DNA from 2 places in the Methylobacterium sp. NPDC097929 genome. Region 1 is predicted to be linked to the other one. Evidence: predicted binding sites of a transcription regulator. Region 1 holds the regulator's gene; the other holds the start of a gene.

Region 1 (5,612 bases):
GGGACGGCCGGCTGATCGTGCTGGGGCGCCCACCGGTCTTCGTTCTGGAGCAATGGTTGAAGGCCGACGGCGATCCGCGCCGTCCCGACGCCGCCCTGGCTGCGGCAGGCCCCCGCTGCGACCGTCTTGGCTGCACCCTCACGACCGCCGACGGGCGCGCCGTCGCCTTCGTGACCGACAAGCGCGCCTTCGCGGAGGATTGCGCCCGGGCCGAGATCCTGATCAGCCGCCTGCGCGCGCCGCCGGGCTGCGCAGCGCCCCTGGTCGTCGATCGCGCCTTCCTGGTGGAGCGGGGCGCCACGGCGATTCGCCTTCGCCCGGCCGGCCCCGACATCGTCACGGCCCGCGGTGCCGGCGCGGCCAAACCCTGGCATCCGCAGCCCCCGGTCGCCCCGCCGATGCCGGCGGCCGCGCCGGACAAGGCGCCGACCGCCGGCCCGGAGACGGCGGACCCGGTCGATCCGCCGCCCGACGAGCCTCAGTAGCGGCGCACGAGGCTGACCAGCTTGCCCTGGATGCGCACGCGATCCGGGCCGAGCACGCGGGTCTCGTAAGCGGGGTTGGCCGCTTCGAGGGCGATGGAGGTGCCGCGGCGGCGCAGGCGCTTGAGGGTCGCCTCCTCGTCGTCGATCAGGGCGACGATGATGTCGCCATTATTGGCGGTGTCCTGCTTGTGGATGACCACCAGATCGCCGTCGAGGATGCCGGCCTCGACCATCGAATCACCGCGCACCTCCAGGGCGTAGTGCTCGCCGCCGGAGAGGAAGTCCGGCGACATCGCGATGGTGTGGCTCTGGCTCTCGATCGCCGAGATCGGCGTACCGGCGGCGATGCGGCCCATCACCGGCACCATCACCGAACGTCCGTTCCCGTCTTGGGCCTGCAGCATCGGCGGCTTCGGCGCGGGCGGCTTGCCGGCAAGGCCCCCCTCGACCACGCTCGGGGTGAAGCGGCGCGGCTCGGCGCCCGCCGCGGGCCTGGCCGCCGGCGCGTCGGGCATGCGCAGGATCTCGATGGCCCGCGCCCGATTCGGAAGGCGGCGCAGGAAGCCGCGCTCCTCCAGCGCCATGATCAGGCGGTGGATGCCGGACTTGGACTTGAGGTCGAGGGCGTCCTTCATCTCGTCGAAGGACGGCGGCACGCCGCTCTCCTGCATCCTCTGCTGGATGAACTGGAGCAGCTCGAGTTGCTTGCGGGTCAGCATGCGGCACCTGCTGTCGACCGCGGGCCGGGGGCGCCGCAGAATCGTGGAAAACAAAGCACGAACAGCCTAGACGTTCCTCTCCTGTTCCGCAAGCGCGTGCCGCGACACGCGAAAGGCGGCGGAGCCCTCGCCCCGCCGCCTCCGTTCTCGACCGTTCGCCCGTCGAATCAGGCGGGAATCACGTCGACGATCTCGTAGGTATCGGGATCGATGATGACGATGTCGTCTCCGACCAGCACGAACTGCAGGCCGCGATAGGCCGGCACGACCGAGAGGATGGCCGGCGGCAGCGGGTGCAGCGACACGGAGCGCGGGATCGCCGTGCCGACGCGGACGGAGAAGTTCACGTTCGTGACCGGGCGGATGTTGGTGCGGGTGATCGACTGGCGGAACTCCGTGCGCTGAGTGGTGCTCAGGCTCTTGGAGGCCCCGCGCGCCTCGCTGGCCGAGCCTCGGCCGCCCCGGTCGCCCGCACGATCTCCGTCGCGGCCGCCGCGCTCGCCGGCCGCGTCACGTCCACCGCGGCCGTCGCGGTCGCCCGCCCCGTCGCGGTCGGCCTTGCCGGGTTCGCGGTCGCCGCGCTCTCCCTGACCGGCGCGCCCGCCCTGTTCGCCGGCTCGGGCCGGGCCGCCGTCGCGGTCGCCGCGAGGACCCGTCTCGCTGCCGCCGGTGCCGCGCGCGGCACCCCCGGCTCCGCCGGCCGCACCGCCGCCCGCCTCGCCGCCGCGGGCTCCGCCGGTCTCCGCACCACCGCGGGCGCCGCCCGCTCCGCCACCGACCTCACCCGCACCGCCACGGGCGCCGCCGCCCGCGCCGCCGATACTTCCGGCTCCGCCGCCCGCACCGCCGCCGGGGCCACCGCCGCCGCCCGCGCCACCGGCCCCCATTCCGGCGCCACCGCCGGCTCCGCCGCCCGCACCACCGCCGGCTCCGCCGCCTGCGCCACCACCGGCGCCGCCCGCGCCGCCACCCTGAGCCAGGGCCGTCGCGGCGCCGAGTACGAGGATCGCCGCCGTCGCCGTGCTGCGAAAGAACTTCGTCATGTTCAAGGTCCTCTTGATGCCGGCGGCCGGACGCGGCCCCCAAACTGCGCTCGCAACGGCGCAAGGCTGAAAACCGTTCCGGCACCAAGGCGATCGGGATTCTTCGCCGGCTCTATCTTGGCAATTCATATACTTTCGCCGGGAAGACTGACGCGGCGAACGGGAACATCGCTATGTGTCTGGAAAATCTGTGAGAGAAGCGGGGCAATGACTTGGCGCCGCCGCTCCGCTCGCCTTCGACCGGAGCGTTCCGGAAGGCCGCGAGCCTACCCGGACGACGCGGGAAACGGGTGGAGCGACGCGCGAGGCTGAGACGGTCGCCCCATGCCTGTCATTCTCCGGGCGCCCGCCGGGTCGGCGCCGCGCGGCGGGCGCCTAGCTACGGTGCCGCCAGCGACGCTTCACGGCCCTCCGAGGCCGCTTTCGGGAGGAAGACATGGCGGAGATCGCCGAGACGGGACCGGACCAGGACGATGCCGCCGACCGCCGCCGCCGGATCATGGCGATCGTCGGATCGTCGTCGGGCAATCTCGTCGAGTGGTACGACTTCTACTGCTACGCCTTCTTCGCGCTCTACTTCGCCCCGGTCTTCTTCCCGACGGGCGACGCGACCAGCCAGCTGCTTCAATCGGCGGCGGTGTTCGCGGTGGGCTTCTTCATGCGGCCGATCGGCGGCTGGCTGTTCGGGCGCATCGCCGACCGGCTCGGGCGCAAGACCTCGCTGATGATCTCGGTGCTGATGATGTGCGCCGGCTCGCTCGCCATCGCGGTGCTGCCGACCCACGCCACCGTCGGCGGCCTCGCCCCCGTGCTGCTGGTCCTCGCGCGGATGGTGCAGGGCCTCTCGGTCGGCGGCGAGTACGGCACCAGCGCGACCTACATGAGCGAGGTCGCCGCCAAGGGCCAGCGCGGCTTCTACGCCTCGTTCCAGTACGTCACCCTGATCGGCGGGCAACTCCTCGCCTCGCTGGTGCTCGTGGTGTTGCAGAGCCTGCTGACCGAGGCCCAGCTCACCGCCTGGGGCTGGCGCATCCCCTTCGTGATCGGGGCGCTTGCGGCGGTGGTCGCCCTGTTCCTGCGCCGCTCCCTTCAGGAGACAACGAGCGCCGCGGACCGGAACGACGCGGAATCGGGCACCCTCGCCGCCCTGCTCCGGCATTGGCGGGCCTTCGCGGTGGTGCTGGCCTACACGGCCGGCGGCTCGCTCGCCTTCTACACGCTGACCACGTACATGCCGAAATATCTCTTCAACACCGCCCATCTCGACAAGGTCACCGCCTCGCGGATCACGACGGTGGCGCTGCTGGTCTACATGCTGATGCAGCCCTTCTTCGGCTGGATGTCCGACCGGATCGGGCGCAAGACCAGCATGCTGCTGTTCAGCGGCCTCGGCATGGTGGCGATCGTGCCGCTGATGACCGCCATCGGTGCCACGACCGACCCCGTGCTGTCCTTCGCCCTGGTCATGGTCGGGCTGACCATCATCAGTTTCTACACGGGCATCAGCGGCATCGTGAAGGCCGAGCTGTTCCCGACCCAGGTCCGGGCGCTCGGCGTGGGGCTCTCCTACGCCATCGCCAACTCGCTGTTCGGCGGCACGGCGGAGTACGTGGCGCTCCAGCTCAAGGATTGGGGAATGGAGAGCACGTTCTTCTGGTACGTCGCCGTGATCCTCGGCGTGTCCTTCATCGCCTCGCTGGTGATGCCGAACCCGAAGCGCCACGGCTATCTCGACGGCGACGGCACCGTCGAGGAGGCGCTGGGACGCAAACTCCGTCCGGCGGCGGCCTGACGGAGTCTCAGCCGAGGCGCAGGATCGCCCGCGCCTCGGCGGGCGTGGCCGGCCGGCCGCCGTGCTCGGCGCAGATCGCGGCGGCGAGCCGCACGAGATCCGCGTTGCCGTCGGCCAGCCGCTCCTTGGAGAGACGCACGTTGTCCTCCAACCCCGTGCGCACGCCGGCCGCCCCGCGGGCCAGCGCCCAGCCCATGGCGATGCTCTGATAGCGGCCGATGCCGAAGGCGCCCCAGCTCGCCTCCGGCAGGAGCCGGCCCGTCTCGGCGAGCAGCAGGTCGAGGAGGTGCGGGTCGGGCGGCAGCGCGTTGCGGATGCCGAGGACGAACTGCACGTGGACCCGAGGGTCGATGAGGCCCTCGTCCACGAGGCGGCGGGCGTTGTGGAGGTGGGTGAGATCGAAGATCTCGAGTTCGGGCCGCACGCCGTGCTCGCGCATCCGCCCGGCCATGGCCGTGAGGAGGCCGGCCGGGTTCTCGTAGACGCCCTCGCCGAAATTGACCGAGCCCGTCGTCAGCGAGGCCATGTCCGGCCGATGGACCAGGCAGGCGCCCCGCTCCGCCGGATCGCTTCCCGCCCCGCTCGTCGAAAATTGGACGATCATGTCCGGGCAATGCCGGCGGATGCCCTCCTGCACCCGCCCGAAGCGCTCGGGATCGAGGGAAGGGCTTTCGTCGTCCTCCCGCACGTGGATATGGGCCAGCGCCGCCCCGGCCTCGTAGGCGGCGTGGGTCGATTCGATCTGCTCGGAGGGCGTGATCGGCACGGTCGGGTTGTCGGCCCTGCGGGCGACCGAGCCGGTGATCGCCACCGTGACGACGACGGGTCTCATGGCGGCGGGCCCCCTCAGCCCAGGGCCTGTTCGACCGCGCGGCCGCAGGTCTGCGTGTCGGCGCTGCCGCCGAGATCGCGCGTGCGCAGGGACGGCTCGACGAGAACCCGCTCGATGCCGGCGACGATCTCGGCCGCGGCCTCCCGCTCCCCGAGATGCTCCAGCATCATCGCGCCCGACCAGATCTGCCCGATCGGGTTGGCGATCCCCTGCCCGGCGATATCGGGGGCCGAGCCGTGGACCGGCTCGAACACCGAGGGGAAGCGGCGCTCCGGATTGATGTTGCCCGAGGGCGCGATGCCGATCGTGCCGGTGCAGGCCGGTCCGAGATCGGACAGGATATCGCCGAACAGGTTCGAGGCGACCACCACGTCGAACCGATCCGGATTGAGCACGAAATGCGCGGTCAGGATGTCGATATGGTATTGATCCCAGCGGATATCGGGGTAGCCCTCGGCCACCGCGCGCACCCGCTCGTCCCAGTAGGGCATCGTGATCGAGATGCCGTTGGACTTGGTGGCCGAGGTCAGGTGCCGCTTCGGCCGGCTCTGGGCCAGCGCGAAGGCGAAGTTGAGCACCCGGTCGACGCCGTGGCGGGTGAAGATCGATTCCTGCACGGCGAACTCGCGCTCCGTGCCGGGGAACATGCGTCCGCCCGCGTTGGAATACTCGCCCTCGGTGTTCTCGCGCACGACCCAGAAGTCGATGTCGCCGGGCTCGCGGCCGGCGAGCGGCGAGGGC
Region 2 (5,612 bases), on a different contig from region 1:
GGCGCCGGTGCCGCAGCCGAGCGCCAGCGTCAGGTCCGAGATGAGTTGGTTGGCCCCGAGCTTGTCGCGGCTGGCCGAGGCCACGTTCAGGATTTTTCCCCGCAGCGGCAGAACCGCTTGCGTGGCCCGGTCGCGGGCCTGCTTGGCCGAGCCGCCGGCCGAGTCGCCCTCGACGATGAAGATCTCCGAGCCCGCGGTCCCGGCGGCCGAGCAATCGGCGAGCTTGCCGGGCAGGCGCAGCTTGCGGGTGGCCGACTTGCGGGCGACCTCCTTCTCCTGGCGGCGGCGCAGGCGCTCCTCGGCCCGGTCGATCACCCAGTCGAGCAGCTTGTTGGCCTGGGCGGGCGAGGCGGCGAGCCAGTGGTCGAAAGCGTCGCGCACCGCCGTCTCGACGATGCGGGAGGCCTCGACCGTCGCGAGCTTGTCCTTCGTCTGACCCTGGAATTCCGGCTCGCGGATGAAGACCGAGAGCATCGAGGCGCAGGTCGCCATCACGTCGTCGGTGGTCACCGCATTCATGCGCTTGGCCTGGTTCACGCGCTCGGCATGCTCGCGCAGGGCCCGGAGCAGGGCGACGCGCAGGCCGGATTCGTGGGTGCCGCCCTCCGGCGTCGGGATCGTGTTGCAGTAGGAATGCGAGACGCCGTCATCGGCGACCGTCCAGGCCACGGCCCATTCGAGCGAGCCGTGCGAGCCGGGCTTCGTCACCTTGCCCGAGAAGATCGTGTCGAGGACGAGCTCCTTCCCCTCGATGTCCCGGGCGAGATAGTCCGAGAGGCCGCCGGGGAAGCGGTGCACGGCCTCGGCCGGCACATCGTCGAGCCCTTCGAGCAGACTGGGCGCGCAGCGCCAGCGGATCTCGACGCCGCCGAAAAGGTAGGCCTTGGAGCGGGCCATCTTGAACAGGCGGCGCGGATCGAACTTCAGCGAGCCGAAGATCTGCGCGTCGGGGTGGAAGCGCACCCGCGTGCCGCGGCGGTTCTGCACCCGCCCGATCGTCTCCAGCGCACCCTGCGCGTGGCCGCGCGAGAAGGTCTGGCGATAGAGGGTTTGGTTGCGGGCGACCTCGACCTCCAGCACGTCGGAGAGCGCGTTGACGACCGAGATGCCGACGCCGTGCAGGCCGCCGGAGGTCTCGTAGACCTTGGAGTCGAACTTGCCGCCCGCGTGCAGCGTGGTCATGATGACCTCGAGCGCGGACTTGCCCGGAAATTTCGGGTGCGGATCGACCGGGATGCCGCGGCCGTTATCGGTCACGACGAGGCTGCCCGATTCCTCCAGCTCCACTTCGATGAAGCTCGCGTGGCCGGCGACCGCCTCGTCCATGGAGTTGTCGATCACCTCAGCGAAGAGGTGGTGCAGCGCCCGTTCGTCGGTGCCGCCGATATACATGCCGGGCCGGCGCCGCACCGGTTCCAGCCCCTCCAGCACCTCGATCGCCGAGGCGTCGTAACCGGCCTCCGCCGGCTCCGGCGCGGGTGCCGGCTGCGCCGCCGCCACGGGCGTCAGGCGTCGCCGCCGCTCGGCCTCCGCGGCCGGCGGCTTGGCACCGGGTCCAAACAGGTCGCGTGCCGGATCGCTCACGCGACGGCTCCTCGAATCGGGTCGGAGGCGGGCTGCATGGCTCTTCATACCCTCGTTGTACTAGAACAAACAGGAAACAAAAAGCCTCCTGTCCGCTTCCGCCGGTCGCAGCGCTCGCGCATGCCGGTCGCGTTCGCGCTCGGTCCGCACTCACGCTCGGGCCCGGCCACGGCGTCAGACTTGCCGTCGAACCCGCTCCAGTGATGCGGGCGGATGGTTAAGCGTCTGTCACGATCCCGTGCCACGATCATCCGCGGCCGCCGCTTCCCTAGCATCCGCTCGCGGAAGGCAGAACGTTGATGGGAGGCAGCCGAGGGTGGCGACGGGAACAAACACCGACCGCCGGACGTTGAATTCGCAAGCCCAGCTTGACCGTAGGGAGCCACGCCGATGACCCCCGCTGCCGCCCAAGCGCGTCACACCTCGCTCCTGCGTCTGGAACAGGCCGCCGGTCAGGCCTTCGGTTATGCCGAGGAGCAGGAGCCGGCAAGCGCTCGTTCCTCCATGCTGCTCTCCTCGTCGAGCTTCGCCATCGCCACGGTGGCGACGGCGCTCGCCGCCACCATCACCTATCTCGTCTGAGCGGAAGGCGGCGTCCTCACGCCGCCGCGGGCAGGGCGCAGAGGCGGATGTCGCGCGCCAGCGCATCGACCCGGGCCGGGTCGGAATCCCAGGCGAACATGAAGCGGGCCGCTCCCCCGATGAAGCCGTAGAACTGCCAACCGCGGGCGCTCAGCCCCTCCTGCACCGGGAGCGGCAGGTTCAGGAACACTCCGTTGGCCTCGACCGGCGCGGCGAGCGAGACGCCGGGCAGGTCGGCGATCCCCCTGACGAGCCGCCGGGCGCAGTCGTTGGCGTGCCGGGCATTGCTCAACCAAGCGCCGCTCTCCAGCATCCCGACCCATGGCGCCGAGAGGTAGCGCATCTTCGAGGCGAGTTGCCCCGCCTGCTTGCAGCGGTAATCGAAATCCTGCGCGAGCCGCGGATCGAAGAAGATCACGGCCTCGCCCACCGCCATGCCGTTCTTCGTGCCGCCGAAGCAGAGCACGTCGACCCCCGCCTTCCAGGTCAGCTCGGCCGGCGAGGCGTCGAGCGAGGCGCAGGCATTGGCAAAGCGCGCGCCGTCCATGTGCAGGCGCAGGCCGAGCGAGCGGCACGTCTCGGCGATGCCCGCGATCTCCGCCACCGTGTAGACCCGCCCCGTCTCCGTCGCCTGGGTCAGCGTCACCGCTCGCGGCTTGGGAAAATGGATATCGCTGCGCTTGCCCGCGATCGCCCGCACGAGGTCGGGGGTGAGCTTGCCGTCCTCCGTGGAAGCGGTGAGCAGCTTCGAGCCGTTGGAGAAGAATTCCGGCGCGCCGCACTCGTCGGTCTCGATATGCGCGGAATCGGCACAGATCACGCTGTGGAAGGATTGGCAGAGCGAGGCGAGCGCCAGTGAGTTGGCCGCCGTGCCGTTGAAGACGAAGAAGACCTCGCACGGCGTCTCGAACAGGCGCCGGAAGCCGTCCGCAGCGGCCTGGGTCCAGCTGTCGGCGCCGTAGGCCGGGGCGTGGCCGGCATTGGCCGCCTGCATCGCGGAGAGGGCTTCCGGGCAGATCCCGGCATAGTTGTCGCTGGCGAATTGCTGCTCGGCCACGGCGCGTCCCAGACTTGCTCACCGAAAAGAAAGGGCCGGACGACATCGCGGTCGTCCGGCCCGACTCTTCGAAGGTTAGGCGGTCGTGGGGCGGCCCGGCAACCGCTCCGTGCCGGGGGCTGCGTTGCGCGCCCCTCAGGCGGCGGCGAGCGACATCGACATCGATTCCTTCTTCATCAGCTCGCGGTAGAAGCCGTCGAGATGGGTGAGCTTCTCTGGCGAGCCGTCCTGAACGATCTTGCCCCCCTCCAGCACGACGATCCGGTCGAAATCCTTCAGCGTCGAGAGGCGGTGGGCGATGGCGATCACCGTGCGGCCCTTCATCAGGTTGGCCAGAGCAGCGCGGATCGCCTCCTCGGATTCGGCATCGAGCGCCGAGGTCGCCTCGTCGAGGAGCAGGATCGGCGAGTCCTTCAGGATCGCCCGGGCGATGGCGATGCGCTGGCGCTGGCCGCCCGAGAGCTTCACGCCGCGGTCGCCGACGATGGTGTCGAAGCCTTCCGGCAGAGCCTGGATGAAGTCGGTGCAGTGCGCCGCCTCGGCCGCCTTCCAGACCTCCTCGTCCGTCGCGTCGGGGCGGCCGTAGCGGATGTTCTCGCGCAGGGAGCGGTGAAACATCGACACGTCCTGCGGCACCACCGTGATCGCCTCGCGAAGCGATTCCTGCGTGACCCGGTTGATGTCCTGACCGTTGATCAGGATGCGGCCGCCCTGCACCTCGTAGAAGCGCTGGATCAGCGAGAACAGGGTCGACTTGCCGCCGCCCGACTTGCCCACGAGGCCGACCGTCTGGCCCGGCGGGATCAGGAGATCGAAGTCGGAGAAGACGGTGCGCCCATCGGGGTAGCTGAAGGCCACGTGGTCGAAATGCATCTCCGCGCCGGTCTGGCCGACGAGGGTTTCCGCCTCGGGGTGATCGACGAGTTCGTGCGGTTGCAGCAGGGTGTGCAGCGCCTCGGAGAGGCGGGCGGTGTGCTGGGTCGCGTCCACCAGCGCCACGGCGAGGTCGCGGGTCGCGGCCAGGATGCGGATGCCCAGCGTGCAGACCAGCACGACCTGACCGGTGGTGGCTTGGCCCGCTTCCCACATCTTGATCGACCAATAGAGCAGGCCGAGGATCGAGATGACGGTGAGGATGGCGTGGGTGATGCGCAGCTTCTCGAGATAGAGCAGCGACGAGCGGCGCGCCCGCATCTCCGAGCCGATGGTGCCGTCGAAGCGGACGATCTCTCGGTTGAAGGCGGAGAAGGCGCGAACGAGCGGCATGTTGCCGACGAGATCGACCATCTCGCCGTCGACGCTGGCGGCTTTTGCCGCGAAGTCGTGGTGCAGCGGCTTGCCGGCCGAGGCCATCTTGAACATCAGGAGCACGACCGCGGCGAAGATGCCGGCGAGAACCAGCGCCATCGTGAGGTTCACGGTGCCGATGTAGATGATCGACAGCGTGGCCGCGACGCAGGGCGGCATCACGTTGAACGTGAACATGTTCTCGACGGTGAAGATCGCGTTCGAGGTCGCGGTGATGCGCGAGGCCAGCGTGCCCGGCTGGCGGTCCGCGAAGAAGGACGGGGCGTGGCCCGTCATGTGGCGGAAGAGATCGCGACGGATGTCGCCGGTCACGCCCACGAAGGTGAAGGCGCCGACCAGCGCCGCGACACGCCAGAGCAGGTTGTCGGCGGCGATGAAGGCGATCAGCAAGGCCAGCGCCGACCAGACCTGCCCGGTGCTCGGCCCCTTGCCGAGGGCGTCCACCACGCCCTTCAGGGCGTAGTCCGTCGAGACCGAGAAGGTCACGGCGCCGAGAACGGCGAACAGGATCACCAGATGGGGGATGATCCGGCGCTTGAGATAGCGCCCGACGAAGGCCCCCGGCCTGTTGGCGTATTGGCAGAGATCTTCCATCGCGATCGTCAGTCCCGATTCGATCAGACCCGCTGGGCGCCGATTGTGGCTGAAGGGCGCGCAAGGCACCCGTTAACCGCAACGCGAAGCGTCGCCTTATGTTTCGCGCGCATGCAGCTTTCCACCCGGTAAGGCGGCGAAGCTGAACCGAACTTGAGCGTGGATGCGGCGCACAACGATTCCAAGCGCGTCGCGCCGCGCAGGTCAAGGCTCCCGGCGGAAGCTCTCCCCCCTCACGCCGCCTCGTTTCCATCCGTTCGGCGGGTTTCCGGCATGATGAGAAGGACGAGTGCCAGCCCGGCCGCTCCGACCACGGCGAGACCGAGGAAGGCCGCTTGGCTGCCGAGTTCGTCCGCCATGAAGCCGGCGAGCGCCGTGGACAGGGCCGCGCCGATGCCCATGCCGGTCCCGACCGCGCCGAGCGCGGTGTTGAAGCGGCCCGTTCCCCGGGTCACGTCGGAGACGATCAGCGGCACCATCACCCCGA

The links. The regulator LexA, encoded in region 1, represses DNA repair genes until DNA is damaged. The targets are predictions, from matches to a motif close to TGTTCNNNNTGTGTTCNG.
Region 2: parE (DNA topoisomerase IV subunit B) is a predicted target of LexA. The motif match lies at 1,646-1,663, and genes of this name have one in related genera.

What each region holds. Positions count from the first base shown of each region.
Region 1 is NZ_JBMVEP010000002.1:242,495-248,106, reverse strand. Features, by position in the region: gene ACPCJR_RS09210 (ComEC/Rec2 family competence protein) at 1-485, shown strand, start outside; gene lexA (transcriptional repressor LexA) at 479-1,204, opposite strand; gene ACPCJR_RS09200 (DUF1236 domain-containing protein) at 1,372-2,247, opposite strand; gene ACPCJR_RS09195 (MFS family transporter) at 2,684-4,039, shown strand; gene ACPCJR_RS09190 (3-keto-5-aminohexanoate cleavage protein) at 4,047-4,871, opposite strand; gene ACPCJR_RS09185 (tartrate dehydrogenase) at 4,886-5,612, opposite strand, start outside.
Region 2 is NZ_JBMVEP010000001.1:769,101-774,712, forward strand. Features, by position in the region: gene parE (DNA topoisomerase IV subunit B) at 1-1,584, opposite strand, end outside; gene ACPCJR_RS03680 (hypothetical protein) at 1,975-2,166, shown strand; gene ACPCJR_RS03685 (threonine aldolase family protein) at 2,183-3,223, opposite strand; gene ACPCJR_RS03690 (ABC transporter ATP-binding protein) at 3,359-5,125, opposite strand; gene ACPCJR_RS03695 (MFS transporter) at 5,359-5,612, opposite strand, start outside.